DNA from 4 places in the Megasphaera sp. genome. Region 2 is predicted to be linked to each of the others. Evidence: riboswitches for the same ligand, from Rfam matches in the RefSeq annotation. Region 2 holds a riboswitch; each other region holds the start of a gene.

Region 1 (7,672 bases), 160 kb from region 2:
GGGCTGTGAAACCGTTCCTGATATACTTTTTCCCATATTTGGCTGTCTTTGTAATAGAGTGAATACAGGGATTCATATTTCATGGCAGTTACCTCAAAAAAAGCGATTTTTGCTATCTCATGATTCTGAGACCTCAAAAAATGGAAATTTTGAGGTTTCACTTTTATTATACTCGGCAATTGATAATATGACCAGTATAGAGCTCAGGTCGCAGTTCGCAAAAAAATACACGGCCAACGGCCTTGTGCGTAGGGGGCGACCTTTAACCTCTCAGACCGCCTTTGGCGGCCTGCGACCGGCGGGGCCGTCAGGCCCCATATTCGATGAACGACGAACGACCTACGATGAACGACTTTTTAGGCCCCAATGTACTGTTTGCGAAATATTTTTCTTGCTATTCATGGGGGAATTGCGTACAATAGGGCTGTATTTATTAAAATATCAATGCAAAGGAAGAGGATAGGGAGAGAAGACATATGAAACATTTGAAGATAGCTTACAGCTTTGATGTACAGTATTATTTCGTTGACAGCGACCGGGAAATCGTGCCTGTTGAGCAGACGGATTTCACCGATGTGGCCGTAGCGGTTATTTCGGACCAGGATTTTGCCTACATCGACAAGATCGATGAAACGGGATTCGGTATTCCCATCATGGTCATCATGCCGGGCGGCGAGAAGATGCCGGACCAGTATATCGACAAGGTCGATGTCGTCTTTACGGAAGAAATGGTCAATAAGAGCCGCTGTATTTCGACGGCCGAACGCCTGGCCAGCCGCTATGAACATGCTGTGCTGCCGCCGTTTTTTGCCGACCTCGTCGATTACGTCAGTGAAAAGAATACGCCTTTTGACTGCCCGGGCCATCAGGACGGCCTGTTTTTCAAGAAGCATCCGGCAGGACGCTATCTTTATGATTTCTATGGACCTCATATTTTTCAATCCGATATCTGTAATGCCGACGTGACCCTCGGTGATTTGCTCATCCACGAAGGGCCGGCTTTGGAAGCGCAGGATTTTGCAGCCGAAGTCTTCCATGCCGATAAGACCTATTTCGTCCTCAATGGCTCTTCGTCGTCCAATAAGGTCGTCACCAATGCCTTGCTGACGCCTGGCGACTTGGTTCTCTATGACCGCAACAATCACAAGTCCGTCGCTCTCGGGGCTCTCATCCAGGCCGGGGCGACGCCGGTCTATTTGGAAACGGCCCGCAATCCCTATGGCTTCATCGGCGGCATCGACGCCCACTGTTTCGATGAAACGTATCTGCGCCAGCTGGCAGCCGAACGGGCTCCGGAAAAAGCCAAGGCCAAGCGGCCTTTCCGCCTGGCTGTCATCCAGCTCGGCACTTATGACGGGACGCTGTACAATGCCCGCTACGTCGTCGACCGCATCGGCCATCTCTGCGACTACATCCTCTTTGATTCGGCCTGGGTCGGCTATGAACAGTTCATTCCCATGCTCAAGGATTGCTCGCCGCTGCTCCTCGATTTGCATGAAGACGATCCGGGCATCATGGTCGTCCAGTCGGTCCATAAGCAGCAGGCTGGTTTTTCTCAGGCTTCGCAGATCCACAAGAAGGACAACCATATCCATAACCAGCCCCGCTACTGCAACCACAAGACCTTCAACAATGCCTTTATGGCCAATGCGTCGACGAGTCCTTTTTATCCCATGTTCGCCACTATCGCTGTCAACGCCAAAATCCATGCCGGTGCGGCTGGCCGCAAGATGTGGATGGACTGCGTGAAAATGGGTATCGAAGCCCGCAAGGATATCCTGCGCCGCTGCCACTATATCCGGCCGTTCGTGGCACCGACGGTCTACGGCAAACCCTGGCAGGATGGCAATACAGATGACATGGCCAACGACCTGGCTTATTTCACCTTTGAACCGGATGCCAAGTGGCATGCTTTTGAAGGATACGGGCCGGGGCAATACCTCGTCGACCCCTGCAAATTGTTATTGACGACACCGGGCATCGACGCTGAATCGGGACAGTACGAAGATTTCGGTATCCATGCCAACATCCTGGCGACGTACCTTCGCGGTAACGGCGTCATCCCGGAAAAATGTGATTTGAATTCGATCCTCTTCCTGCTGACACCGGCTGAAAATAAGAATAAGATGCGCCTCCTCGTGTCCCAGCTGGTCCGTTTTGAACGCTTCGTCGACCACGATGTCCCCATGCAGGAAGTCCTCCTCGGCGTCTACAACTCACATCCGGACCGCTACGCCGGCTATACGATTCGCCAACTCTGTCAGGAAATGCATGATTTCTATAAGGCGCGGAACGTCAAGGACCTGCAGAAGAAACTCTTCCGTCGGGAATACTTGCCGGAATACGCCATGAATGCCCAGGATGCGCAATACGCTTTCATCCGCGGCCAGGGTGAGCTGGTGCCCCTCGATGAAATCGAAGGCCGCATCGCCCTCGAAGGCGCTCTGCCGTACCCGCCGGGCGTCCTCTGCGTCGTCCCGGGCGAACGCTGGTCCCATACGGCAGTCCAGTATTTCAAGGCCCTGGAAGAAGGCCTCAATGAATTGCCGGGCTTCGCCTCGGAAATCCAGGGCGTCTATCTGGAAAAAGAAGACGATGGACGCATCCACGCCTATGGGTATGTGCTGAAAGAGTGAAAAAAAGAGAGACTGTCGTATTAAGACAGCCTCTCTTTTTTTCACTGTAGGGGTCGCCACGTGGGCGACCCGCTAGAGATTTGGCAATGCATTCCCTGAACTTGAGACTCGCTAATGTTCTGGGACGGGCTTGCCACGTGCAAGCCCCTACTATAGAGGTGATGTACAAAGATTTCTATAACAATGTCTTTACGGCTTCGGCGATTTTTTTGGCGATGTACGGGTTATTCATGGTGTAGACGTGGATGCCGTCTACGCCGTTGGCCAGGAGGTCGGCGATCTGGTCGATGGCGTAGGCGATGCCGATGTCGCGCATGGATTCGGGAGTGTCACCGTATTTTGCAATGGCCCGCTGGAATTTGATGGGGAGTGTAGCGCCGCACATGGTGACCATGCGTTCGATTGAGCTTTATTGGTGACGGGCATGATGCCGGCTTCGATGGGGACGTTGATGCCGGCGATTTCACAGCGTTCGAGGAAGCGGTAGAAAAGGGCGTTGTCGAAGAATAGCTGAGAAATGAGCTCGCTGGCACCGGCGTCGACTTTGGTCTTCAAGTTGCGGATGTCGGCAGCCAGGGTCTTGGCTTCGGTATGGCCTTCGGGATAGCAGGCGCCGATGACGTTGAAGTCCGGTTCCTTTTCTTTGATGAAGGCTACGAGGTCGCTGGCATGTTCAAAGACGTGAGCCCGTTCGCGGCCCGGTACTTCGTCGCCGCGCAGGGCCAGGATGTTTTCGATGCCCGCTTCTTTCAATTCTTTCAAGTTCTGCAGGGCTGCTTCTTCCGTGAGGTAGATGCAGGGCATATGGGCCGCCGTTTCGCAGCCTAACTGCTTGATGTACGTAGCGACTTCGACGGTACGGTTGCCGCCCGTGCCGCCGGCGCCGCAGGTGACGCTGATGAAGTCAGGATGGAGCTGGCTCAGCTCGTCCAGGGTCGGATAGACCGTTTCGACGGGAATGTCCCGTTTCGGTGGAAAGACTTCAAAAGAAAAGACCGTTTTTTTGGCAAAAAGCTCATTCGTATGCATGTATATGAATTCCCCCTCAATATCAAACGTCAAACATCCAACTTTTATTAGAAGCTCGGCAGGATTGCGCCCTGGTATTTGTCTTCAATGAATTTCTTGACTTCCGGAGACTGGAGGGCTTTGACGAGTTTCTGGATTTCCGGACGATTTTCATCGCCTTCACGGATGACGAGGACGTTGGCGTACGGCGAATCCTTCGGTTCCAGGAAGAGAGCGTCTTTCAGCGGATTGAGGCCGGCTTCCATAGCGAAGTTGGTGTTGATCAAAGCGATGTCTACGTCATCGATGGAACGGGGAATCTGAGCGGCTTCGAGTTCGACGAACTGGAGATGCTTGTCGTTCTTTTCGACATCCTGTACGGTCGATGTGATGTTACCGCCGTCTTTCAAGCCGATGAGACCGGCACTCTGCAGGATGAGGAGGGCGCGACCGCCGTTGGTCGGGTCATTAGGAATGGCGACTTTAGCACCATCCGGCAGGTCTTTCAAATCCTTGATTTTGTGGGAATAAATGCCCATCGGTTCGACGTGGATCTTGGCGATGGCTTTCAGTTTCGTGCCGTGTTCGTTGTTGAATTTGTCGAGGTACGGCGAATGTTGGAAGAAGTTGGCATCCAGTTCCTTGTCGTTGAGGGCCAAGTTCGGTTTGACGTAATCCGTGAATTCGACGACTTTCAAGTCGACGCCTTCTTTGGCCAGGAGCGGCTTGATTTCGTTGAGGATTTCGCCGTGCGGTACGGGCGTAGCGCCGACGGTGACCGTCGTGTTCTTGGAAGACGAGCCGCTGGAAGCGGAATCACTGCCGCAGCCGGCAGCCAGGAAAGCGACGGCCAGCAGGGCCGAAGCGGCGAGAAGCGAGAGTTTCTTGAGATTTTTCATGAAGATTCCTCCTAACAAAATATAGAATAATATAGACTATCCTGTTCCGTCATTTTATCCATAAAAAAGACCTCTTTCCGAAAGAGAAAGAGGTTTGATGGCTGATTCTTTATCTCTCGGAATAATCCGCAGGAATTAGCACCGTCATCGTCGGTTGCCGGGTTTCATAGGGCCAGTCCCTCCACCACTCTGGATAAATGTCGTTCTAAAGTTGTCTTGATTCTTAGTTTATCATGGATAGGCTATTTGTCAAGGTCTATCTTAAGGGCATTGACAAAACTATACTTAATGGCCAGAGTGCCGGCAGCAGCGACAAGGAAATCAAGATCGGAGCCACAGCGGGTCCTCATGCTGAAGTCGTCGAAGCCGTGGCTAAGGAAGCGGAAAAACAGGGGATTCACATCAAGGTTGTCGAATTTTCCGACTACATTACGCCGGACAAGGCCCTGGCTGATGGAGATATTGACTTGGTCAGCTATCAGCACAAGCCATTCCTGGATAATTTCAATAAGCAGAATGGCACTGATTTAGTGCCTATCGGCAATACGATCCTCATGCGCATGGGGATTTACAGTGATAAATATAAGAGTGTCGACGCTTTGCCCGACGGTGCCGTCATTGCTATCCCCAATGACCCGACCAACGGTGGCCGCGGCTTGGCACTCCTTCAGCGGTCTGGCCTCTTGAAACTCAAGGACGGTGTCGGTTTCAAAGCTACACCGGCTGATGTTGTCGATAATCCCAAGCATTTCCAGTTCAAGGAAATCGAAGCGGCCCAGTTGCCGCGCAGCCTCGGTGATGTCGATGCCGCTGTCATCACTATGAATTACGTCATGAGCGCCGGCCTCAACGTCAAAGAACAGGGCATCTTCCTGGAACCGAAAGACGAACCGCTGGCCGTCATGGTCCTGGCTGTCCGGGCTCAGGACAAGGACAACCCGACGTACAAGAAGATTGCTGAAATCTTCCATTCCGATGCTGTCAAGAAGTTCATTGCCGATAAATACAACGGCACCATCGAACCGGCTGAATAGGCGGGCCTAAGGCTTGACAATAGGCGCGTTACAAGTATATAATAAAGCAAAATCTAAATGGATTTGTCGATGAACGAAACGAGTATATCCGATTGTGGCAGTTCCAGCGAGCCGATGGCAGTGGGAGTTCGGCACGGACCGGCGGATAGAATGGATTCGGGAGATGCGGCCTGAACGGTGACCAGTAGGGTGCGACGGTGTATTTCCACCGCTATCAAAGAAACGTGTATCGCTTATGCCGTACATGTAGAGCTGGACTCACTGAGTCAATCTGGGTGGCACCGCGGAAGAAATCAAACCTTTCGTCCCTGTATAGGGACGGAAGGTTTTTTTGTGTCTTCAAATAGAAGGGGAGAGAAAGATGCTGGAAATGAAAGATGTCAGTTTCAACTACGGCAATGGCGTGCCCGTATTGGAACATGTAAATGTACAGATCGGTGAGGGCGAATTCATCGGTCTCGGCGGCCGCAACGGCTGCGGCAAGACGACGGTGACGCGCCTGCTCATGGGGCTGGAAAAGCCCGTATCCGGGGAAATCCTGTATGACGGCAAGGTCATCAACGATGACGATGCTTCTGTGCGCAGCCATTTCATGGGCTACGTCTTCCAGCGGCCGGAACGGCAGATGTTCCGGCCGACGGTCCGTGAAGAAGTAGCCTACGGGCCGCAGCAGCTGGGCATGAGCCGCGACGAGATCCGCCAGGCCGTCGACGAAGCCCTGGCTGCAACGGAACTGACGGAACTGGCTGAAGCCTATCCGCCCAACTTGAACCGCGGCGAAAAACAGCGCGTCGCCATTGCATCAGCCATCGCCATGCATACGAAATATATCGTTCTCGATGAACCGACGAGCGGCCAGGACAGTGAAGACAAGGACCAGCTCATGGCCTTGCTGACGGACCTCAATAAAAAGGGCATGACCATCCTCATCATCAGTCATGACATGGATATTTTCGCCGAATACTGTCAGCGCGTCCTGGTCATCGGCAATCATACCAAGGCCTTCGACGGGACGCCGCAGGAACTGTTCACCCAGCGCGATGATCTATATGACCTGGGTCTGAGCCGGCCCGATGCCGTCACTTTATCCATGGCGGTTCCTGATTTTCCTTATTGTAAATCGATGAAAGAATTTACGACAGCCATGCTGGAACGGATTGGAGGTATGAAAAAATGATGAAGAATTTGGTCCCTGTTACGAAATTGATCGGCACCTTCGCCTTTTCCTTTTGGGCCCTGGTCATGCATACGACGCTGCCCCTGGTCATCTTAGTCGTCATCGAACTCATCCTCTTGGGATTATGCGGCAGCCTGTCGCGCAACCTCAAGGCCGTCTTCAGCCTGGCCGTCTTCGCCGTCTTCCTGGCTGTCGTCCAGCTCCTGGGCGGCGGGTCCCTGGAATCGGCTTATGTCACGGGCCTGCGCATGCTGGCCATGACCATCGTCTTCATCATCTTGCTGACGACGACGCGCCTGCAGGATTTGACGGCCGCCCTGGTCAAGCAGATCAAGATACCTTATGAATATGCCTTCATGTTCACGGCGGCCCTGCGCTTCGTACCCGATTTCATCGCCGAAAGCAAGGCCGTCCAGGAAGCCCAGGCCTGCCGGGGTCTGTCGACGAAGGGCAATGTCTTTAAGAAAGTCATCAATTATATGAGTGTCGTCCAGCCGCTGATGCTCAAGTCCCTGGGCCGGTCGGAAACGATGGCACTCAGTCTGGAATTACGCGGTTTCGGCAGCAACGAACACAGCTTCATGAGCAATGTCCGCCCGAAAGGCCGCGACTATGTGGGCATTGTCATCATGCTGGCCCTGAGCTGTTTTGTCGTTTACTTGCGCCTGCAAGACTTGGTTTAGGAGGGAAGAAAGATGAAAACTGTTGCAGATATTGCTAAATTAGAATTTCATCATCGTCAGGGCGGCCAGTTCCGCTGGATCACCATTACGACGCTCATGCTGGCCATCGGCACGATCCTGCACCTGGTCTCACCGAGCGTCGGCGGCGTCACGCCGAACTGGACCATCGCCACGTATTGTGTCGCCATCTGCCTGACCAAGCCGAGTTACAAGCAGGCCTTGGGCATCGGCCTGG
Region 2 (7,672 bases):
AACGCCCATATCGGCGACGGCAACCTGCACATCGTCCTCTGCAAGATGGATATGAGCGACGAAGAATGGGAAAAGAACGTCGAAGAATTCCACCAGCAGGTCTACGCCTATGCCTACAGCGTCGGCGGCCGCCTGGCCGGTGAACATGGCATCGGTGCCAAGAAGCTGAAATATATGGAACAGTTCACGCCAAAAGGCGAACTGAAAATCATGAAGACCATCAAGCGGGCCATGGACCCGAAAGACATCCTCAACCCGGGGAAAGTGATTGAGGCGTGAAGAAAGGGCTTGTCGTCATTCGACAAGCCCTTTTTAAGTGGCTAGTGGTTAGTGGTTAGGGGTTAGGGGATAGGGGTTAGTAGGGGCGCCCACGTGGGGCGCCCGTTTACGCAAGTCGGTCACGGGATTCTTACACATCCCCGACTACAAACTACAAACTATTTCCCCCGCAAGAGCCGCATGGCCATGATGGACATGATGACCAGGAGGGCCGTGACTAAGGCGAAGGAGGCGGTCAGGCTGAAGGCCCGGCCGATGAAGCCCAGTACGGCCGGTGCCAGGAGGATACCGGCGTAGCCGATGGTGCTGACGGCAGCGACGGCATCGGCTACGGGCATGTCCTTCTGCGTCCCCAGAGAGGAATAAAAGATCGGCACGGTATTGGCACAGCCGACGCCGATGAGGATGTACGATGCAAACAGGAAGGGGCCGCCGCTGATGAGCAGGATGCCCATGAAGCCGGCAAAGGCGACGGGCAGTGACAGGGCCAGCAGCCGCCGCGGCCCGAAATGCATGGTCAGGGAGTCACCGGGCAGGCGGGCCAGGAAGGCCGACGCCGTAAACAGGGTCAGGCCCAGACCGGATTGGGAAATGTCGATGCCCTTTTCCGTCGTCATGAAGACGCCGCTCCAATCGTTGATAGAACCTTCTACCAGGAAGGCAATGGTGCAGACCAGGCCGATGAGGACGATTTTCCCCTTGGGCAGGACCAGGGAAGCGCCCTTGCCGGATGCCTGCCGTTCCTCATGGAGATGGGGCGCAAAGAAGCAGACGCAGAGGCCGATGAAGACGGCGCCGGCAATCATGACGATTTTCCAGTAAAAGCCCAGGTGGAGCATGGAAGCAAAAAAGGCAGCGCCGGCGAAATTCCCCAGGGACCACATGGCCTGCAGGCCGGACATGAGGCGCTTGTGGACTTTCCGTTCAATGAAGATACCGTTGATGTTGACGACGACGTCGAGCAGTCCCAGGGACGAACCGAGGAGGACGGCCATGACCAAGGCCGCTGCATAAGCCGGCACATAACAGAGAACGTTCAGGACGACGGCAATGGCCAGGCCGGCGATGGTCAAAGAACGGCGACAGCCCAGGCGCCCGGCAATGGAACCGGCCAGCATCATCATGATCAGGGCGCCTAAGCCGACGGCCAATAAGAGGAACCCCAGGTGGTCGTCCTGAATCTGCAGCTGCTGCCTCAGGAAGGGAATGAGCGATGCCCACGACGTAAAACCGAAACCGCCGAGGAAGTAAAAGGCTTTGGCACTATAAATCTGCCAAAGGATATCTCGTTTATTCATCAATTTCTGTCACCTCACACTAAAAAAAGCCAGACAAGAAACCACCCTGTCCTGCATCTTTATCGAAAGACGCGTTTACGTACGCGCCCTTCCTCCGCTGCAGGACTGAAGTGACATCTTATCCGGCTTTATACTATACGAGCATAAGCCTCCGATGAGCGGTATTATTTTGAACCTCTCCCGCTTATAGAAGCGGGAGATTCTTGAGAAGGTTGCTGTTTAAGTTTCCTCCTGAAATCAGGATAGCCTTATTCTCAAAGGGCTGTCCAAAAGCCCCTTACACAGTCCTTCGAAATCGAAGTTCTGCTTACTTTTACGAAGTATGTTGGCGGCGCCGTTGATATCGGCATTGGCCGTCCTTCCATCGGCAAAGCGGTACAGGCCGCGCTGGACTCGTTTCCCGCTGAACGTTCCTGTATAGGGTGTATCCGGCTGGTATACGGGAATATCATCCAAATCCAGGCAGCTGGCTTGAGAGGTATAGGACTCTTCCTGTTCCAGATAGGTTATCCCATAGCGTTCACACAGCTGTTTCAAGGTACTACGCAGATAGCTCAGGCTGATTTGAGTGAAATGCTGATTCGTCACTTTGCCCAGCTTCAGTCCTCGTTTGAAATCTCGATTATAACCGCAAACAAGGGTCCCTATCTGATGGTCAATGCAGAAATTAACAATGTAACGGGCTGTCTTGCGAAGGATGTCCTGCATCCGGAAATTGCGTTTCTTCGCTAACTGACAGAGCTGGTTCGTCGTCTTCTGGCCCTGCTTGGCAGCAATGCTTTGGAGTCTGGCTTTGCGTTTGTTCCAATACTGGTTGATAGATTTGAGTTTACGACCGTCCATGAGGAACGACGTCCCCGTATTGGTAACGCAGGCGGCCAGATTGTCCAGGCCCAAGTCAACAGCCAGGACACGGTCTGGCGAGGTTTTCACCGGTTCTGGTTCCTGTAAGTAGCAATACTGAATCTTGAAATACCGTCCGCCATGCATGGGACAGATGCGGACTTCCTGAATCGTCTTATCCTTCAGTCTGTCGGGAACAGGAATCCGAATCCGATGGCCGTGATGGCGTTTCATATATTCACGGCTCATTGGTACCGTCAGGAAGCTATTCTTAATGTTGATGGCGTTCGTCGACAAGATGAGACTGAAGAGGCCCCTTTTTTCACGATAGTATGGCAGGCGAACAGCCTTTGAACCATAGTCACCGGACTTGACTTTCTGCAAAAGCCCAAAAAAAGAACGAAAACTGCGGTCGGCCATTTTCAATATCTGCTGGGCAACACCGGCCTGCAACAAGCCATAGTTTTCATTTTCCTTGCAGATAGGGTAATTTTCTTCATACCGCAAGAATTGCTGGGTATCGAAGTAATGCTGCCGAATCATATAGACCGCTACATTGTACAGGTTATTGCTGTATTGGCACATTTCCCGGAGCATCGTATAGTCTTGTTTCGCCAAGCCGCGGATGACATTCGATTGCGTCAAGTACATCTAGGATTCACCTCCTCTGTTACCTACCATTATACCGTAGACGAAGTGAAAAGGCTAAGACAGAAATGACATAGGGTGGATTTCGCAGGCATCGAACCTGCGAAATCCATCGCCATTCATCCCCTACCTAAGAGGAAGGAGTCTTCTGGCGAAACTATGATAAAAAGAAATTTTCCTCAAGAAGCACAATATTTCTTGACAGATTCTCTTCCAGGTGATAATATGTACACCAACAACCATACATTGTCTTTCATCAAGAGCAGTCGAGGGAATGGCCCGATGACGCTGCGGCAACCCCCTATCGGGATAGGTGCCAAGTCCAGCGGTGTATACCGGCAGATGAACGAATCGCAAATTGAGCCGTCATCTGTATGACGGCTTTTCTTTTTGACCGGCAAGCCCTTATTATCCGTTATCCAGAAAGGAAATGATTACATGAACGCAACAGTAAAAAAACTCTTCGCCGCCGTTCTCATCACGACGACGTGCCTCTTTGCCGCCGGCTGCGGTTCGTCTTCCAATTCCGGTGCTTCCGGTGACAAAAAAGAAATCAAGATGGGCGTCACTGCCGGTCCTCATGCCGAAGTCATGGAAGAAGTCGCTAAAGAAGCAGCTAAACAGGGCATTACTATCAAAGTCGTCGAATTCAACGACTACGTCCAGCCGAACAAGGCCCTGGCCGAAGGCGACCTGGATATGAACTCCATGCAGCATCAGCCGTACATGGACAACGTCGTCAAGAAACAAGGCCTGAAGATTACCTCCATCGGCAAGACCATTATCCTGCCCATGGCCGTTTACTCCCATAAATTCAAAGACATTAAAGACGTCACGGACGGCGCCAAAGTCACCATCCCGAACGACCCGACCAACGGTGCCCGCGCCCTGCTCCTGCTCCAGCAGGCCGGCCTGATTAAATTGAAAAACGGCAACTCCGTCGACGCTTCGGTAACAGATATCACCGAAAATCCCAAGAACCTCCAGTTCGTCGAACTCGACGCCGCTCAGATTCCCCGCTCCCTCGACGATACGGACCTGGCCTGCGTCAACACCAACTACGCTATCCCGGCCGGCCTGAACCCGCAGAAAGATTCGATCCTCGTCGAATCGAAGGATTCGCCGTATGCCAACGTCATGGCAGTCCGTCAGGGCGACGAAAACAACGAAACATACAAGAAAGTCTTGGCAATCTATCAGTCTGAACCGATCAAGAAATTCATTGAAGAACACTTCCAGGGAACTATCCTGCCGGCGTTTTAGTGGCTAGTGGTTCGTAGGGGCCGCCCAAAGGGCGGCCCGCCTGAATCCTCTTAAAAGGGCTTGTCGCACGTGCGACAAGCCCTTTACTTATGGTATAATAATGGTTGTCATCAGATTCAGAAAGGAGACACTCTCATGAAAGCCGTATTTGTCGATTTCGAGATGAACCCTATCGGCCGGGACCAGAAGGAAGCGCGCCGCATCTGCAAAGGGGAAATCATCGAAATCGGTGCTGTTAAAATAGACGAAGAGGGGAATGAAATCTCGTCGTATAAGGAATATGTGCTGCCCGAATATACGACAGCCATGAATCAGACCTGTCAGGAATTGACAGGTATCACCATGGAAATGCTGGCCGGGAAACCCCATTTCCGCCAGGCCTTCGACCATTTCCTGACCTGGTGCAACGAAGGCTGCCCCAATGCCTACGAAATGTTCGCCTGGAGTGAAAATGACTGGCGCCAGCTGGACTGCGAACTCCGCCTCAAAGAAATCGACGAGCACGACGACCGCGTCCGCTGGATGCTCGACCACTGGCAGAACTTCCAGCAGATTTACTGCAACCTCCTGGGCCTGGATAATGTCATTTCCCTGGACAAGGCTGTCAGCACCCTGGGAGAAACCTTCGACGGCCAGATGCACGACGCCCTCTGGGATGCCCGCAACACGTCCAAACTCTACGTCTTATCGAAGAAAAAAGAAGAATTCCGCGATATCATGCAGCCTATCATCGACGCCACCAAGCCGGCAGAACCGCTGACGTTCTCCCTGGCCGACGCCTTCCGCGCTGCCCGCAAGTAAAGGGAGGGAATCCGGCCATGGAAGATACGACACTCCGGATGGTTTATATTTTCACAGACATCATCCTGCCCATGATTGCCGGATATGTCGCCAAAAGGCGGAGCTGGCTGACGCCGGACCAGTCGAACTGGCTCATCCGCTTCAACATCATCGTCATCATGACGTCCCTGACCCTGCTCAGCTTCTGGGTCCTGCCCATGCGGACGGACTTGCTCAGCCTGCCTTTCTTCGCTTTTTTCAACGGCCTCCTGCCGCTGGCCGTCGTCCTCTTGCTGGGACGGCAGCGCAAATTCTCGTCCTTCGTCGACCGAGGCAGTTACCTCATCGCCGCCATCCCGGCCAACACGGGGATGCTCGGCGGCCTGTGCAGCTACATTCTCTACGGGGAAATGTCCTATGCCTACGTCCAGATCATCGGCGTCTTCCAGAACCTGCTCATGTTCTTCGTCCTCTTCCCCATGGGCTACTACTACCAGCACGGCGGCAAGGACCGCAATTTCTTCGTCTTTTTCAAGGATAACTGGAAATCGATCTTCATCAACTGGAACCAGTTGTCCGTCGTAGCCCTGGTCATCGGCACGGCCTTACACGCCGCCGGCATCCCCAGGCCCGCTGCGGGGACGACGATTTTCCAGGCCCTGATCCACGTCAGCGCCTGGGTAGCCCTCATCCCCGTCGGCTACCTCATCGACTTTTCCCACTTCAAGGACTATGCCCGCCAGACGCTGGACCTCATTCCCATCAAGATGGTCCTGACGCCGCTGGCATCGTATTTCCTGGCCTTGTGCTTCACGTCGGACCCGGTGCTCCTGGGGACGATTGTCATCGTCATGGCTACGCCCTGTGCCATCAACGCCTTGATTACGGAGCGCCTTTACGACTTGAACGTCAATCTGGCCATGGCGCCTTTCATTACGACACAGCTCTTATATATACTTATTCTATATCCCGCTTTTTACCTGCTCGTATCCTGGGGATACCTGCCTTTCAAATAACTTTCGCGAGGTGCACTCATGACTCATACCCGAATCCGTTCCCTCTGTCTGGCTTTATGCCTGCTCATCCTTACCCTGAGCCTGACGGCCTGCTATACGATTACCCTCAAAGAACGCCGCGTCGACGGCATGGGCTCGGCCATTTCCCTGAAACTGCCGGGAAATCTCCAGAAGCTCGACTTCCCCGTCCCCGTAGACCCGCTGACCCAGCGGTACTTCGAGGGCAGCCGCCTGTACGGTGAAATGGACGGCGGCCTGTACATCGCCATCTATACCAACAGCATCGACACGCAGCAGATGTACGACGACCTGCACATCAGCCAGGGCCAGGCCATCAGCCAGCGCCTCAACCAGACGGCCGAAGCCGCAGCCGGCGCCGTATTATCGAAAATCGACGCCCAGAACGTCTCGGTCAGCCAGGACACGACGATGGTCAGCGGGCAGCACGCCGTCGTCCAGACCTTTACCTTCACGTATCAGGATAAATCCATGAAGGCCCGCCTCATCGGCTTTGCCGACGGCCCGGCGACGTGGATCGTCGTCGTAGCCTGCGACGGCAGCAAAGAAGATAAGGTAAAGCTCGCTGACGAAGTCCTCGACTCCATCCGAATCAATTAATCGCCTGATTTTCCTCTTGCATGCGCCGGTAAATGGGCAGCCGCTTCAAGTGGCGCAAGGTGAAGATAGCCGTAATGCCGATGAGGATGCCCGTTCCTGTGCCGGCAACGGCCAGGATCGGCAGGTAGAGCATAATCTTGATATTCTCTACGACCAAAGAGGCCACGATGACCTGGCCCAGGTTGTGGAAAATACCGCCAGCCGTGCTGACACCGATGATAGAGAATTTCCCCGTCTTCTGCAGGACCATCATGGCGCCCAGGCTGAAAGCCGCCCCGGCGACGCTGTACAAGAAAGCGTTGATGCCGCCGCCAAAGGCCGTGGCCAGGATGATGCGCACGAGCAGGATGAGGCAGACGTCGCGCTTACGCGGCAGGGCATAGAGGGCGATGACCGTAATCAGATTGGCCAGCCCCAGTTTCGCCCCTGGCGCGATGAAGGGCACGGGCAGCATCCCTTCGACGACGTATAAGACCAGGGACTGGGCGATGAACAGGCCCAGGATAATAATGTGAAATGTCTTTTTCATAAGTACCTCTAATGGGCCGGAATGACATCGGGTTCGTCATCGCCGGCGGACTTCACTTCGACCAGCACCTTGTGCGGCAGGCAGACGACAGTCGCACCGGGCTTGCTGACAAAGCCTTCACTGATACAGATTTTATCGGGACAATCGGCTTCGGTAATGCCTACGCTCTCGTCCTGGATGACCACGAGGTTATAGCCCTCCTCGGTCTGGATAGGGATGACATCGGTCCCATGGTGGCCCGACAAGGGAACTTCTTTATAGACCTTGCCGTCGACCTGGATGACCGCATACGTCCGGCTCACAGACGCATCGTTACCGGTCAGGTAAAAGATACCTTCCGGGATGAAAGATAAGACGAGCAGCGTAATGATGAGGACGATGTCCCCTTTTTTGATGAT
Region 3 (7,672 bases), 460 kb from region 2:
GACGGTCTGCCACTGGTCATACGATGCGACAGGACCGATTTTCGTCGTTTCCAGAGCCGGGTCGCCAATAGTATATTCCGGCAGTATCTTCAGCATGAGCTGTTCAATCTGTTCCTTGTCATCCCGCGGGATGATCAGGCGCGACAGGGCCGTACAGGTCTGGCCACTGTTGAGGAAAATGGAATTGAAGCACATGCGGATAGCCTTTTCGTAGTCCGCCCCCTTCAAGAGGACGAAAGGCGACTTGCCGCCCAGTTCCATACTGATGCGCTTCATCGAAGCTAAGGCGCGCTGAGATACCTTGATGCCGGCTGCCGTCGACCCCGTAAAGGATACCATGGCGATATTCGGGTCGTCGCAGATGGCATTGCCGACCTGGCTGCCCCGGCCGGCGACGAGATTGAAGACGCCTTTGGGGAAACCGGCCTGGTCAAAGGCTTCGGCCAGGTAGTACGCCGTCACCGGCGTGTGCTGACTCGGCTTGAGGACGACTGTCGCCCCGACGAGCAAGGCCGGTACGACTTTCTGGATAATCTGCCCTAAAGGATAATTCCACGGCGTGATACAGCCGATGACACCCAAAGGCCGGCGGTAGACGACGGATTGGGACAGATGTTCGACCAGTGGCAATTCCGGTGCCAAGTCGATATACGACTGGGTCCGCACGAACTGGTAGCCAATATGGTTGGTCCTGGCAAAGGCTACAGGCGCCCCTAATTCCTTGACGACGGCGTCGACGAACTGCGGTTCCAATCTGATCATCTGGACCAGCAGGTTCTTCATGAAGGTGATGCGGTCTTCCAGCGGCATAGCCGACCAGGCCGGGAAAGCTTTGGCAGCCGCCTGGGCAGCGGCAGCGACATCATCGGCACCAGCCGCGGCGACAGTGGCGAAGATTTCTTTCGTCGCCGGATTTTCTACGTCAATATATTGGCCAGACAAGGGCGCAACCCACTGGCCATCGATATATAGTTTTTTCAAATCCATGAAATTACCCCCTTTTACTCGAGATTATTCTTTAATTATAGAGATAAGTCATTGATTATGCAAGTCGGGGAAAAAAATAGACTGCCTAAAAGGCAGTCTATTTTTAGTGGCGCCCCCTACAGACTCCATACCACAAACTATCTTATTTCGCTTCGGCTTCTACGGGTTCTGAGGCGGATACGAAATGGCCGATGATGGAGCCGCCGATGAGGCCGATGATAAAGGGGACGATCCAGCCGAAACCGTATGTGGACAGGGGCGTAGCGGCGACGATGGCTTTAGCAAAGCCCAGGCTGCTCAGACCCGGCAGGGATTCCAAAAGGGCGAAGAGCGTGACCAGGTAGACAGAGCCTTTGTAAGCACCGTTGTTGGGCATGAAGCGGCCGATGATGCCCAGGACCAGGAGGGCCAGGCACGGCGGATAGCAGACGCCGAAAATCCAGCCGATGTAGGTGACGATACCGTCGACGCCGAGGAGGGCCGTCAGGGCCGACAAGATGCAGCAGGCGACGGCGACTTGCTTATAGCTGATGCGGTTGCCCGTAGCCGTGCTGGTGAATTCGGCAACGGCGGCAATCTGACCGATGGCTGTCGTCAGGCAGGCCAGGACGACGGCGATGCCCATGGGAACCATGACCCACGTGCCGACGCGCTGGATGATGGCGACCAGGAGTTCCGCACGGCCGATGTTCTGCGCATAGTCACCGCTGACGCAGGCGCCCATGTAGAGCAGGCTGCCGTAAATGATGAGCAGCAGGACGAAGGAAACGATGCCACAGTAGATGAGCACTTTATTGCGCTGGCCGACGGTCTTATAGCCCTTGCCGTAAATGGAGCTGATGAAGACAGCTGCCATGATGAAGCTGACCAGGACGTCGCCCGTGTTATAGCCGCCGAGGAAGGCATTGACGAAGGGATGGTCCACAGCCGGAGCGACGGGTGTCCCCAGGGGATTGAAGATGCCGACGAAGGCGACGATGACCAGGATCAGGGCCAGGAGCGGCGTCAGGTATTTGCCCATGCGGTCCATGACGTTGTTCTGGTCGGCAACAAAGAAGAAGCTGATGACGAAATAGGCGATGACCAGCGGGATGAACGGTGCTGCCGGCAGGTTGCCCTGGATGCCGAGCTGGATGGCCGTCGCACACGTACGGGGAATGGAAACGAAGGTACAGACCAGCATGAGGGCTGCCAGGAGGACGTTATACGTATTCTTCCCTACCCGTTCAGTAATGGAGTGGACGTCGCCGTTGAGGCCGATGACGATGAGCGTGAAGATAGGAAGAAAAATACCCGAAAGGGTCAGGCCAGCCAGGCCGGACAGGAAATCGCTGCCGCTGTTCAAACCGAGCTGGGGCGGGAAAATCAAGATTGAATGATGTGAAAATAAGTACATAATACGCCAAAAGAAAAGAGGCGCTGCCTCCAAGCTGCGCCTCAGTCATAATGATATCTTTCAGGAATAGCCTGTAGGAATTGGCACCTTACCTTAGGCAGGTTGCCGCAACGTCATCGGGCCCGTCCCTCAGCTGCTCTCGATATAACTTATGAAATTTGTCTGTATTGGTGTTATTTTATAAAATTTTTAACGACTTGTCAATGTATTTATTTTGATTTAACGTTTTACTTCTGACAACTGGGACAAAGGTCAGCCAAAAAGCAGTTGTCGCATAAAGGCTTGCGGGCTTTGCAGACCCGGCGGCCATGCCAGATGAGCCAATGATGGGCCCGGCTCCACCATTCCTTGGGAATGGCCTTCTGCAGGCCCTTTTCGACTTCCAGCGGCGTCGTCCCTTGGGCCAGCTGCAGACGGTTGGACACGCGGAAGACGTGGGTATCGACAGCAATGGCCGGCGTATTGAACAAGATACTGACCAGGACATTGGCCGTCTTGCGGCCGACGCCGGGCAGTTTCACCAGCTCATCGAAAGTCTGCGGCACTTGGCCATGATATTTTTCACAAAGGATGGCACAGTTGGCCAGGATATTCTTGGCCTTGCTGCGATAGAGGCCGCAGGTCCGTATCTTTTCTTCCAGTCCCGCTGTCCCCAGGGTCAGCATCTTTTCCGGCGTGTTATATTCCGGGAACATGCCGGCCGTCACGATATTGACCCGTTCATCCGTACATTGGGCCGACAAGATGACGGCAATCATCAATTCAAAAGGAGAATTATAGTGCAGAGCCGGTTTCATGATACCGTACTGGTCCTGGAACCGCTGCAGCATTTCATCTTTTACTTTCTTGGAAATAGCCATATCACTTTACTTCCTCATCAGTATGGATTACGTCGTTCAGGCTGCCCATTTCATAGCCGCCCAAATCGAGGGTGACGTACGTAAAGCCCGTATCCTTGATGGCCCGGACGATTTCCTCCCGATGAGCCAGGACCGACGGGATTTCATCGACGGCGACTTCGATGCGGGCTACATCGCCGTGATAGCGGACGCGCAGGGACCCCTGGACGTAAGGCGCTACGGCGGCTTCGGCCGCATCGATCTGAGCCAGGCGGTGCGGCGTCAGTTCCACGCCATACGGGACGCGGCTGGCCAGGCAGGCAGCGCTCTGCTTATTCCAGGTCTGGAGGCCGAATTCCTTCGACAAAGCCCGGATATTCGCCTTGGCCAGGCCTGCTTCGATCATCGGGCTGCGGACGGCGTCGGATAATTCCTGCAGGGCTTTCATACCCGGCCGGTAATCACCGAGGTCATCGACATTCCCCCCGTCGACGACCCACTGATAGCCTTCGGCCTTGGCCAGGGCCACGAGCGACGTAAAGCGTATTTTCTTGCAGATATAGCAGCGATCTGGCGGATTCTGGACGAAGTCCGGGTCCTCGAATTCCGTCGAATGGGCCAGGCGGTGTTCGACGCCGATGACCTTGGCCATGGCCTTGGCATCAGCCGCTTCACTGCCCGGCAGGGTCGCCGAAACGGCCGTCACGGCCAGGACCCGGTCCCCCAGAGCCTGGTGAGCCGCATAGGTCAGGAAGGTGCTGTCGACGCCGCCGGAAAAGCCGACGACGACACTGCCCATGTCCTTTAAGATCTGCTGGAGTTTTTCATATTTCTTGCTTGTCTCTGTTGAAATCAAAAGAGTTCCCCCTCGAACCAATATAGTTTTCATAGAACTGTCGAATGACGCCCTTCATTTCTTCGTCACCGACATATGGCAGGGCCTGCTGCCACAAGGCATCGGGCACGCCATAATAGGCTTCGGCAATGCTGCCGGCAATGGCTGCCTGCGTATCCGTATCGCCGTTGAGCCAAATCGCCTTGCGGATCGTATCTTCATAGTCCGTCCCTTCCAGGAAACATTCGATGGCTTCTGGCACACTATCGTCCGTCGTGCAGGTAAAGCCATAAGACGGCCGTATCTGGGCCAGTGTCCGGGACAGATCATAGAAATGCGACCGCAGATATGCGGCAATCGCCTCTTTCTCCTTCCCCTGCCGGGCCAGGAAGATAGCCGACGCCACGGCAATGGCACCCTTGATGGCTTGGGGATGGTCATGGCTGACGACGGCTGTCAGCTCTGCCAGCGCCTGGGCTTCCTCCAGAGTATCGGCAATCCAGCCAGCCGGGCTGACGCGCATAGCCGCCCCATTGCCATAGCTGCCGTAAGCCGGTGCCTCGTCGGCCAGGAACCAGCGGCGGAACAGGCCGCCAAAACCGGCGTCGGGATATTTCCGGCACCAGTAGCGGAGCTGGCGCCGCAAGGGTTCGATATAGCCGCAGCAGGATGCCTTCCCCTCCATCAGGGCTGCCGCTACGGCTACAGTCGTCACCGTATCATCGGTAAAACGGCTGTTTTTAACGAATAAAGGAAAATCCAGGGATTCCGCGGTTTCATCGAATTCATAGATGGAGCCGGCAATATCGCCGATGATAGCTCCCTTCATGGAATCATCTCCCTAAAAGAAATGAGCCGATTCTTCTTTCAAGACTTTATCGCGCAAAGCCGACAGCTTGCTGCTGCGCTGGACCCACATTTCTTCCGGGTTGACCAGGCGCAGGTATTCGGGCCACAAAGTCTGGACCTGCTGGTCTGCATAGGCCATGATGGTTTTGAGGTCCGGTTTCTGATAGACCAGTTCGCCTTTCTGGAAAATAGGGACGAGCATCTTCTGGACACGGTAAGTCCCGCCAGGAATCGTCCGCGAGCGCCACGGTGCCTTATCGCTCTGGAGGAGCAGGTCTTTCGATTCGTCAATGCTTTCACCTTCGAGGATGATGATGTCAGCTTTCATTTTCCCCGTATCTTTATCGTAAATGCGCAGGACGTTCTTCAGGCCCGGATTGGAAATCTTTTCGGCATTGTCGCTCATCTTGATCTTCGGCACGAATTTGCCATCGTCATACTGGCCGACGAGTTTGAAGACGCCGCCCAGGGACGGACTGTCCTTGGCCGTAATCAAGTTCGTGCCGACACCCCAGGAGTTGATGGCGCAGCCCTGGGCTTTCAATTCGGAAATGAGGTTTTCATCGAGGTCATTCGAGGCCGCAATGATGGCATCTGGGAAGCCTGCATCGGCAAACATCTTATGGGCTTCTTTCGATAAATAAGCCAGGTCGCCGCTATCCAGGCGGATACCATAAGCCTTGGGCAGGGTGCCGGCAGCCTTCATTTCCTTGAAGATCGTAATGGCATCGGGGACGCCCTGTTTCAGCGTATTATATGTATCGGCCAGGAGGATGAGGTTGTTCGGGTACTGGCGGGCATAGGCGCGGAAAGCTTCCAGTTCCGACGAGAAGCTCATGACCCAGCTGTGAGCCATGGTCCCTAAGACGGGCATGCCGAATTTGGCGCCAGCCAGGACGTTGCTGGTCCCGTTAAAGCCGCCGATCATGGCCGAACGGGCGCCGTAAACACCGGCCGATTTCCCCTGGGCCCGGCGCAGGCCGAATTCCATGAGGTTGTCCTTACCAGCCACCGTCCGGACGCGGCGAGCCTTGGTGGCAATGAGGCTTTCATGGTTCATGATCATGGACATGCACGTTTCTAACAGTAAGGCTTCGTCCTTCTTGGTCTGGACGCGCAGGAGCACTTCCTGAGGAAAGGCGACGGTCCCTTCGGGCATGGCATAGATGTCGCCCGTAAAGCGCAGGTCTTTCAGGTAATCGAGGAATTTGTCCTGGAAAAAACCGGTGCTCTTCAGATAGGCCAGGTCGTCGTCACTGAAATGTATATTGTGTACATAATCGATGAGATGTTCCAACCCGGCCACGACCGTATAGCCCCCCTGGAAGGGATTGGTCCGGTAATAGCGGTCAAACACGCATTGCTGTTCGTGCTTGCCTTCAAAAAATAAGCCCTGCATCATGGTCAACTGGTACAGGTCGGTCAATAACGCTTTCGTATACAAGATAACTCGCCTCCAAAAAGTAGTTATTCCTATTATACATCAGTTAACGATAAAGGAACAACGAATTACCGATTTTGCATACATCGCAAAATTCTATACGGACTTAGCATGACAAAATAGGCTGTCGCACGTGCGACAGCCTATTTCATCGTAGGGGCCGTCCCAAAGGGCGGCCCTTTCTGGTCCATTGTTAGCGGATGGTATTAAATTTAACCTCTCCGGCCTTTCAGGCCACCTCCCCTCTCAAGGGGAGGCTGCGAGTCACGAACCACGAACCACGAGCCACTTTACTTCCTCTTCAACACGTTATGGACGGCCTGGATGACGTCGCTGGCCGAGAGATTATAGGCTTTCAGGAGGTCATCCGGTTTCCCCGATTCGCCGAAGCGGTCCTGGATGCCGACGAGTTCTACTGGGACACAGCAGTGCTGGGCCAGGGCTTCGCAGATGGCCCCTCCCAGACCGCCCATGATTTGATGTTCTTCACAGACGACGACGGCCCCCGTTTCAGCCGCACAAGTACAGACCGTATCCAGGTCCAGCGGTTTGACCGTGTGGATGTTGACGACGCGGGCCGAAATACCTTCCCGGGCCAGTTCATCCGCCGCCGTCAGGGCTTCATGGACCATGAGGCCGTTGGCGAAGAGGGTCACATCACTCCCATCCCGGAAGATGGCCGCCTTATAGAGGTCAAAAGGTGTATCCTTATCGGTGACGACGGGCGCCGGATTGCGGCCAAAGCGGACATATGACGGCCCTTTGATATCATAGACGGCCATCGTCGCCTTATACGTTTCCCACCAGTCACAAGGCGTAATGACCATCATATGGGGAATGACCCGCATGAGGGCGATGTCCTCCAGAGCCTGATGGGTAGCGCCGTCAGGGCCGACGGAAATGCCGGCATGGGCGCCGCCGAGCTTGACGTTGAGATTATTATAACAGACCGTATTGCGTATCTGTCCCCACGCCCGGCCTGTCAAAAAGACGCCGTATGTCGAAATGAAGGGGACGAAGCCCGTCAGCGACAGGCCGGCTGCCGTACCGACCAGGTCTTGTTCCGATATGCCGACATTGATATATTTTTCAGGATATTCCTGGCGGATCCATTCGGTCCGCGTCGATTTGGCGACGTCCGCATCGAGGACGAGGACATCGTCGTGAAGGCGGCACAGTTCCAGCAGGGCCTTCCCATAGCCGTCGCGCATCGGTACTCGTTCCATTACGGCACCTCCGTTGTCAGTTCATCCATGGCCAGGCGGTACTGGGCTTCATCCGGCGCCGCACCGTGCCATTTCGCTTGATTTTCCATATATGATACA
Region 4 (7,672 bases), 840 kb from region 2:
CCTGGAAAGGCGGATAGCCCAATTCTTTCCGGAACTGGATTTCCTGGTCATAAAAGGCCCGGTAATCCTGGCGGGCAGCGCACTGGATGACGTAATGGTCCGGCGCGTAGGTCTGCATGACGACGCGCCCCGGGATATCACCGCGGCCAGCCCTGCCAGCCGCCTGGGTCAGGAGCTGGAAGGTCCGTTCCCCAGCCCAGTAGGCCGGGATATTGAGCAGGCTGTCGGCCGATAAGATGCCGACGGCGCTGACGCCGGGGAAATCGTGGCCTTTGGCGACCATCTGAGTCCCCAGGAGGATGTCATATTCATGACGGCGGAAAGCTTCGATGATACGGTCGCCGCTGTGCTTGCGGCTGGTCGTATCCTGGTCGAGGCGGATGATGCGCGCCGACGGCAGGAGTTCGTGGAGCTGCTGTTCCACTTTTTCCGTGCCGCTGCCAAAGAATTTGATGTATTTGCTGCCACATGACGGACAGACCGTCGGCACGGGCTTTTCGGCATCGCAGTAATGGCAGCGCAGGTGGGCGGCCTGACGATGGTAGACCATGGCCACGTCGCACGTATCGCATTTGACGACGTAGCCGCACTTGCGGCACATAACGAATGTCGAGAAGCCGCGGCGGTTGAGAAGGATGATGGCCTGTTGCCGGGCTGCCAGTGTCTCTTCCAGGAGATTCAATAAGCAATCGGAAACGACGCGGTAATTCCCGCGGGCCAATTCATCGCGCATGTCGACGACCTGGACCGAAGGCAGGGGCCGCTGGCCGACGCGCTCTGTCAGCTCGACCAGGACATAATCGCCCTGCAGGGCCTTATAGTAGTCGCCCAGCGCCGGCGTGGCACTGCCAAGAATTACGGGGCAGCCGTAGTACGCAGCCCGCTGGCGGGCCACGGCGACGGCATGATAGCGCGGCGCTTCGTCCTGCTTATACGAACTGTCATGAGCTTCGTCGACGATGAACAGGCCGATGGACTGGGCCGCCGTAAAGACAGCCGACCGGGCACCGATACAGATATGACTCGTCCCGTTCTGCATACGCAGCCAGTTGTTACGCTTCTCACCCTGGGAAAGCTGGCTGTGCATGACGACGACATCGTCGCCGAAGCGGCGCAGGAAACGGCGGACGATTTGCCCGGTCAGGGCGATCTCCGGCACTAAAACGACGACCTGCCGGCCTTCTTTCAGGACCTGGCTGGCCAGCTGCATGTAGACTTCGGTCTTGCCACTGCCGGTGATGCCGTGGAGGACGTAGGTTTTTCCTTGTTCATCGCTTCCGATAACTTTAACTGCCTGTTGTTGTTCCGGTGTCAGCGTAAAGGGAGCATCGCCAGAAAGGGTCGGCAGGATATTCGTCGTCCTGGCCGGCCGCTGGCTCCAGCGGGCCAGGCCTGTCGCACAGAGACGGCGCATGAGGTCGCGGCTGTAGCCCTGGCCCTGCCAATAGGAAACGGCCCCTTCCCCCTTCTCTTTCAAGGCCTGGAGCAGTTCCTGCTGGCGCCGCCGGCCGTGGAGGATGTCTTCGTCATCATCGTGGACGAAGGAAAGCCAGTCTTCCATCTTGTCGGCAATCTGGTTCTTGTAATAAGTCCGGCTGGTCAGGACCTGGCGGGCCAGGGCCGTTTCGACGAGGTCCCTGCCGAAGCGGCGGACAAGGCTGCCCTTTTCACGGCTCCCCTTGTCGGCGACATAGGCCTGGAGCTGCCGCCCTTCAGGACTCACAGGCGCAGCCGGGCCGACGGACAAGATTTCCTGGCGGACCAGGCCCTTCTTGTCGATCATGAACAGGCGCAGGGCTTCGGAAAGGTTGCAGACATAGTAGTCGCGGATCCAGATGGCCGTGCGGATCATTTCTTCCTGGAAGCCGGTCTGCGTCGAAAGCAGGCCTTCGACGGGCTTCAGTGTGAAATCGGCCGGTTCGTCCAGCTGTTCATGGAGGGCGACGACGATGCCCTCTTCCCGGCGATGACCAAAGGGCACGAGGACGCGGCTGCCGACGCGGACGGCCAGACCATCGGGAACGGTATAGGAAAAAGTCTGCTGCAGCCGTTTCGCCGTCGTATTGATGATGATTTCAGCAATCAAAAGGACACCTCCTTTGTATGGGGCTGTCGCACTAAAAAACTACAAACTGCAAACTCAATACCCAAAAAGAGGCTGTCTTAATGGGACAGCCTCTTTTCTGGATGTTCAGTTTATCGAACCGCCTCTTATAAGCCGGCTTCTTTGCGGAGCGTTTCGGCTTTGTCTGTCTTTTCCCAAGGCAGGTCGAGGTCGTTGCGGCCGAAGTGGCCATAGGCAGCGGTCTGTTTGTAAATCGGGCGCTGCAAGTCGAGCATGGCGATGATGCCAGCCGGACGAAGGTCGAAGTTCTTTTCGATGAGTTCGACGATCTTTTCGTTCGGGACTTTGCCCGTACCGAAGGTTTCGACGTGGATGGAAACCGGGCGGGCTACGCCGATGGCATAAGCCAGCTGGATTTCGCATTTATCGGCCAGGCCGGCAGCGACGACGTTCTTGGCGACGTAACGGGCTGCATAAGCGGCCGAGCGGTCGACTTTTGTGGGGTCCTTGCCGGAGAAGGCACCGCCGCCATGACGAGCCATGCCGCCATAGGTATCGACGATGATCTTACGGCCTGTGAGGCCCGAATCGCCCTGAGGACCGCCGATGACGAAACGGCCAGTCGGGTTGATGAAGAGTTTCGTCTTGTCGTCGAACAAGCCTTCCGGCAGTTCCGGTTTGATGACGAATTCGAGGAGGTCGCTTTCGATCTGTTCGCGGCCGACTTCGGGGCTGTGCTGTGCCGAAATGACGATCGTATCGATGCGGACCGGTTTGCCGTCTTCATATTCGACAGTGACCTGGGTCTTGCCATCGGGACGGAGATAGGGCAGTGTGCCGTCTTTGCGGACTTTGGCCAGGCGGCGTGCCAGGCGGTGTGCCAGGGAAATCGGCAGCGGCATGTAGTCGTCCGTTTCATTGGTAGCATAGCCGAACATCATGCCCTGGTCGCCAGCGCCGATAGTATCGAACTTATCCGTATTGCCTTCTTTCTTTTCCAAGGCATCGTCGACGCCCATAGCGATGTCCGGGGACTGTTCGTCCAGGGAAACGAGGACGCCGCAAGTGTCGCAGTCAAAACCATATTTAGCGCGGGTATAGCCGATGTCACGAATCGTTTCGCGGACGATGTGCGGGATATCGACGTAGCACGTCGTAGAAATTTCACCGACGACATGTACCATACCAGTCGTTACCAGGGTTTCGCAGGCAACGCGAGCGTTTTTATCTTTTGCGAGAATGGCATCCAAAATGCTGTCCGAAATCTGGTCAGCCATTTTATCGGGATGGCCTTCGGTGACGGATTCGGATGTAAAGAATTCACGATTTTTTGCCATGAGTGATCCTCCTTAAAAAAAATTCCCCTCATCCATGACTTCATGAGAGGGGCTTCTAATCCCCATCTGCCAGTATATCACTGCTGGAATTAGCACCTTTCATAGCTGAAGGTTGCTGCGACATCACAGGGCCAGTCCCTCCGTCGTCTCTTGATGGTTCTTTATTTGGTTTGCTCATCCATTATAATTCAAGTCCGCCTATTTTGCAAGTGTTTTTTATGCCTAAAAAACATTGTCTACTAGACGTTGCCCTATAGGCAGGGTTATAATGGAGAAGATAGAAAGGATGATTAGATATGACCAAATTGCGGCCTAGAGATATATTCTTCAACGACCCTTATTTTGATTATGCAACCTGCAGCAAGCCCGGCGACCTGCGGCTGGCCAAGCGGGTAGAAGTATTCGGCAAATGGTACAAGACCCCGAGCCTGGTGACGACCCTTCTTTCCCAGGAACGGCTGACCTTCAGCCGCCACACCGGCACAGACCAGGAAGACGCCTTGGTACTGCGCATCTACGAACGGACGGCCGACCGGCTGCTCATCAATACGTATTATACGTCCAAACAGAACCCGGAAGAAATCTACGCCGGCACGATCCACCTCGAACGCTACGATATGGCGCAGACTATGGAATCTTTTTCCTATATGGGCATCATCGACCTGCTCATGCTCCAGACGGACAGTCAGATTCTCGGCTTGACCGACGTCTTTGAAGACGTGCAGATGGCCAAGCACGCGGCAGCCCATGCCCTGGGCATCTATCTCATGGTCATCTGCGACCAGCCCTGGTCCGACGAAGCCGTCACTGGCGGCCAGGAAACGCCGGCCATGATGATGGGCAAAGAAAAAGAAGAACTTCAGCAGCTGCGGGAAGAAAAAGCCCAGATGGACGCCGACCGGGAAGAACTCCTGCGCCTGCGCCTGGAAGCCAAGAACCGCACGGCCGTCCTTTCTGAACTGGAACGGCTGCGCCAGGAACTCGATGCGGAAAGGACGGGCCGCGAACAGGACCGCAAACAGTATGAAGACCGTATCCGCAAGCAGGAACAGTATATCGAAAAGATAAAGGAAACGGCATCCAGCCAGATTGCCGAACTCCTGGCCCTGCGCAAGGAACTCAACAAGCGCCAGGTGCGGCCGGATATGACCAAAGGCCAGGCGCCGCGGAAAGTGACGCCCCAGGAAGCGTCGCGTTCCGTCCGGGACCCGGAAGACCGCGGCCTGGACCTGCCCTCCTTCATGACCCAGCGCGATTATACGCGCCAGCTGGACCGCTTCCTCACGGGCCGTCAGATAGCCCTGGCCGGCGGCGATCCCGACTGGCAGCGCCGCATCCAGCGCCGTTTCGGTGCCGTCCTCCTCATCAGCGGCCAGCCGGGCGATGACCGGATGCTGAAAGAAGCGTCCCTCTTAGTCGTCAACCTGGAAGACGGCAAGACGCCCCTCGTCCGCTGGGCCATTACGGAAGCCAAAGAAAATAACTGCCCCATCCTCTCCGTCGGCCCGACCAACCTCAACGGCTTCGCCAAAGCCATCGTAGGGCGGGTTAGTGGTTAGTGGCTCGTGGTTCGTGATTAAAAAAACATACTATTAAGCCCGAATGGGCTATGATCGAATATCACAGCGGGACGCCTTCCAGGCGTCCCCTACGCACAAGGCCACGGGCCGTGTATTTTTTTGTGATCGGCCCATAGTTTGTAAAGATACTTTTAAAGTTAAATTCATTTGCTAACTGCTAACAGCTAGCTGCTGACTGCTAAAAAGGACTGTCGCACATGCGACAGTCCTTTTTCTGCAAACTCCCTGCTATCAACTATTCTTTTTCGCCATAATGGCAGCCGCGCGGGCTACGATGATGGCAGCGAGTTCGTCTTTATCCATTTTTTCTAATTTTTCCATAGAGCCGTCCGGGAAAAGCAGGGTGGCGATGTTGGTCGTCCCTTTGAAGCCGGCTCCTTCGGCACTGACGTCGTTGGCGACGAGCATGTCGAGGTTCTTCTTCTTGAGCTTCTTCGTGCCGTATTCGATGACATTCGTCGTTTCGGCAGCAAAGCCGACCAGGGTCTGATGGGTCTTGCGCTGGCCCAGGCCATAGAGGATATCCGGGTTCTTGGCCATTTCGATGGTCAGGGTATCGTCGTTTTTCTTGATCTTGTTTTCCGCCGGATGGGCCGAACGGTAATCGGCGACAGCTGCGGCTTTGATGACCAGGTCGCAGTCGTCATAATAGGAATCGACGGCAGCTTTCATGTCACGCGTACTGCCGACATCAATGCGGCGGGCCAGGCCTACAGGTGTCTTGAGGTTATCCGTCGTCCCGGCGACGAGGGTGACTTCAGCACCGGCCATGACGGCAGCCTTGGCGATGGCAAAGCCCATGCGGCCGCTGGAATGATTGCCGATGAAGCGGACCGGGTCGATAGGTTCCCGCGTGCCGCCAGCCGTGACGATGACCTTTTTCCCTTTCAGGAGGTCATTGCGGCAGGCCAGGAGCTCGATGTAGTCGACGATGGTATCCGGTTCGGGCAGGCGGCCGACGCCGTCGATGCCGCAGGCCAGATGACCGCTGTCGGGAGCGATGAAATGATAGCCGAATTTCTTCAGCTTGGCCATATTGTCCTGAGTAATGGGGTTGAGATACATGTTGGTATTCATAGCCGGTGCGATGAGGACCGGTGCCGTCGTAGCCATGACCGTCGTCGACAGCATGTCGTCGGCAATGCCGTTGGCGATCTTGCCAATGATGTCGGCCGTCGCCGGTGCGATGACGAAGACGTCGGCCCAGCGGGCCAGGGCGATGTGTTCTACGTTGAATTCAGGCACATCGTCGAACATGGATACGGCAACGGGATTGCCGGAAATTTCCCGCATCGTCAAGGGCGTAATCAGTTTCGTCGCATGGTCGGTCATGATGCATTTGACTTCGGCCCCCCGCTTGCGGAGCTGACTGGCAATAGAAGCTGCCTTGAAGGCCGCAATGCCGCCAGTGATTCCTAAGACAATCTTTTTCTTTTCCAAGCTCATGGAAAACACCTCCGTGTTATTTAATGCCGTCACGCGGTGCTTCATACGTGATCTTGCCCTGGTCGATTTCTTCCATGGCAATGGAAACTACTTTCGTCGTATCGACGTCGACGAGGGGTTCGTCGCCATCGGTAAGCTGGCGGGCCCGTTTGGCAGCCAGCGTAACCAGCGTATATTTGCTGTCCACTTTAGTCATCAGGGATTCAAGAGTCGGTTTAATTAACATAGTTCATCTCTCCTATTATTTGTACAATTCTTTCGTATGGGCGATGCGATGGGCATTGCGCGTCACTTTACACTGTTCGGCTTTCAAGATAGAAGCCGCTTCGTCGACGGCCTTATCCAAATCGTCGTTGACGATGACATAATCATAGCGGTCGATCCAGTCCAGTTCTTCCCGGGCCTTGGCCAGGCGGCCGGCGATGACGTCGTCCGAATCGGTCTGGCGGCCGCGGAGGCGTTTTTCCAACACAGCCCGGCTGGGCGGTACGATGTAGATGAAGACGCCCTGGGGATACCGTTCTTTGACCTGCATGGCTCCCTGGATGTCGATTTCCAGCATGACATGCTTGCCTTCTTCCAACATCTGGTAGACGTACTTCTTGGGCGTGCCGTAGTAATGGTCGTAGACCTTGGCGTGTTCCAGGAAGGCATCTTCTGCCAGGAGCTGTTCGAACCGCGCGTTATCGGCAAAATAATAATTGACGCCGTCTACTTCCCCGGGCCGGGGGTCACGGGTCGTCATAGAAATGGAATACTGGATATTGGGGAACTGTTCCCGCAGAGCAGAACAGATAGTCCCCTTGCCGGCTCCGGACGGGCCGGACACGACGATGAGCAATCCGGAATCATTCATAGCATTACTACTCCTTTTCTGTTTCCCCGTCGTCAGCGGCATCTTCCCAGAAGGAATCGCTGCCGGCGGGAACGATGCGGTGAGAAATCGTCTCGGGCTGCAAGGCCGACAAGATGATCCAGCCGTTGTCCATGACCAGGACCGACCGGGTCTTGCGGCCAAAAGTCGCATCGATGAGGGTATTCCCATCACGGGCATCCTGGACGAGGCGCTTGATGGGCGCCGACTCAGGACTGATGATGGCCACGACTTTGTCGCCCATGACGACATTGCCGAAGCCGATATTTAATAAGTTGAAATTCATCATTCGATATTCTGCACCTGTTCGCGTATCTTTTCGATTTCATTCTTGAGCTGCAGGACCGCTTCGGTCACGGCCAGGTCGCCG

Evidence for each region. A riboswitch is a leader RNA that binds a small molecule or an ion and turns the genes downstream of it on or off. The one in region 2 is predicted to bind S-adenosylmethionine.
Region 1: linked by a shared signal. The riboswitch ahead of ACFWUB_RS08070 (MetQ/NlpA family ABC transporter substrate-binding protein) and the one ahead of ACFWUB_RS07270 (MetQ/NlpA family ABC transporter substrate-binding protein) in region 2 are both predicted to bind S-adenosylmethionine.
Region 3: linked by a shared signal. The riboswitch ahead of ACFWUB_RS09565 (branched-chain amino acid transport system II carrier protein) and the one ahead of ACFWUB_RS07270 (MetQ/NlpA family ABC transporter substrate-binding protein) in region 2 are both predicted to bind S-adenosylmethionine.
Region 4: linked by a shared signal. The riboswitch ahead of metK (methionine adenosyltransferase) and the one ahead of ACFWUB_RS07270 (MetQ/NlpA family ABC transporter substrate-binding protein) in region 2 are both predicted to bind S-adenosylmethionine.

The regions. Positions count from the first base shown of each region.
Region 1 covers NZ_CP181255.1:1,678,005-1,685,676, forward strand. Annotated here, with positions in the region: gene ACFWUB_RS08055 (Fic family protein) at 1-83, opposite strand, end outside; gene speC (ornithine decarboxylase) at 477-2,636, shown strand; partial or broken gene metF (methylenetetrahydrofolate reductase [NAD(P)H]) at 2,812-3,665, opposite strand; gene ACFWUB_RS08070 (MetQ/NlpA family ABC transporter substrate-binding protein) at 3,713-4,543, opposite strand; SAM riboswitch class I at 4,650-4,743, opposite strand; gene ACFWUB_RS08075 (MetQ/NlpA family ABC transporter substrate-binding protein) at 4,777-5,577, shown strand; gene ACFWUB_RS08080 (energy-coupling factor ABC transporter ATP-binding protein) at 5,939-6,754, shown strand; gene ACFWUB_RS08085 (energy-coupling factor transporter transmembrane component T family protein) at 6,754-7,437, shown strand; gene ACFWUB_RS08090 (tryptophan transporter) at 7,450-7,672, shown strand, end outside.
Region 2 covers NZ_CP181255.1:1,520,976-1,528,647, reverse strand. Annotated here, with positions in the region: gene ACFWUB_RS07285 (FAD-binding oxidoreductase) at 1-279, shown strand, start outside; gene ACFWUB_RS07280 (MFS transporter) at 438-1,577, opposite strand; gene ACFWUB_RS07275 (RNA-guided endonuclease InsQ/TnpB family protein) at 1,815-3,071, opposite strand; SAM riboswitch class I at 3,319-3,417, shown strand; gene ACFWUB_RS07270 (MetQ/NlpA family ABC transporter substrate-binding protein) at 3,507-4,331, shown strand; gene ACFWUB_RS07265 (exonuclease domain-containing protein) at 4,467-5,132, shown strand; gene ACFWUB_RS07260 (AEC family transporter) at 5,150-6,127, shown strand; gene ACFWUB_RS07255 (hypothetical protein) at 6,146-6,745, shown strand; gene ACFWUB_RS07250 (Gx transporter family protein) at 6,738-7,274, opposite strand; gene ACFWUB_RS07245 (NusG domain II-containing protein) at 7,283-7,672, opposite strand, start outside.
Region 3 covers NZ_CP181255.1:1,980,726-1,988,397, reverse strand. Annotated here, with positions in the region: gene ACFWUB_RS09570 (aldehyde dehydrogenase family protein) at 1-987, opposite strand, end outside; gene ACFWUB_RS09565 (branched-chain amino acid transport system II carrier protein) at 1,130-2,383, opposite strand; SAM riboswitch class I at 2,434-2,532, opposite strand; gene nth (endonuclease III) at 2,611-3,243, opposite strand; gene larE (ATP-dependent sacrificial sulfur transferase LarE) at 3,245-4,078, opposite strand; gene ACFWUB_RS09550 (ADP-ribosylglycohydrolase family protein) at 4,047-4,886, opposite strand; gene ACFWUB_RS09545 (nicotinate phosphoribosyltransferase) at 4,899-6,350, opposite strand; gene ACFWUB_RS09540 (transketolase family protein) at 6,638-7,573, opposite strand; gene ACFWUB_RS09535 (transketolase) at 7,573-7,672, opposite strand, start outside.
Region 4 covers NZ_CP181255.1:31,190-38,861, reverse strand. Annotated here, with positions in the region: gene priA (replication restart helicase PriA) at 1-2,086, opposite strand, end outside; gene metK (methionine adenosyltransferase) at 2,212-3,402, opposite strand; SAM riboswitch class I at 3,462-3,562, opposite strand; gene ACFWUB_RS00195 (hypothetical protein) at 3,699-4,961, shown strand; gene coaBC (bifunctional phosphopantothenoylcysteine decarboxylase/phosphopantothenate--cysteine ligase CoaBC) at 5,214-6,428, opposite strand; gene rpoZ (DNA-directed RNA polymerase subunit omega) at 6,445-6,654, opposite strand; gene gmk (guanylate kinase) at 6,670-7,284, opposite strand; gene remA (extracellular matrix/biofilm regulator RemA) at 7,292-7,588, opposite strand; gene ACFWUB_RS00170 (YicC/YloC family endoribonuclease) at 7,588-7,672, opposite strand, start outside.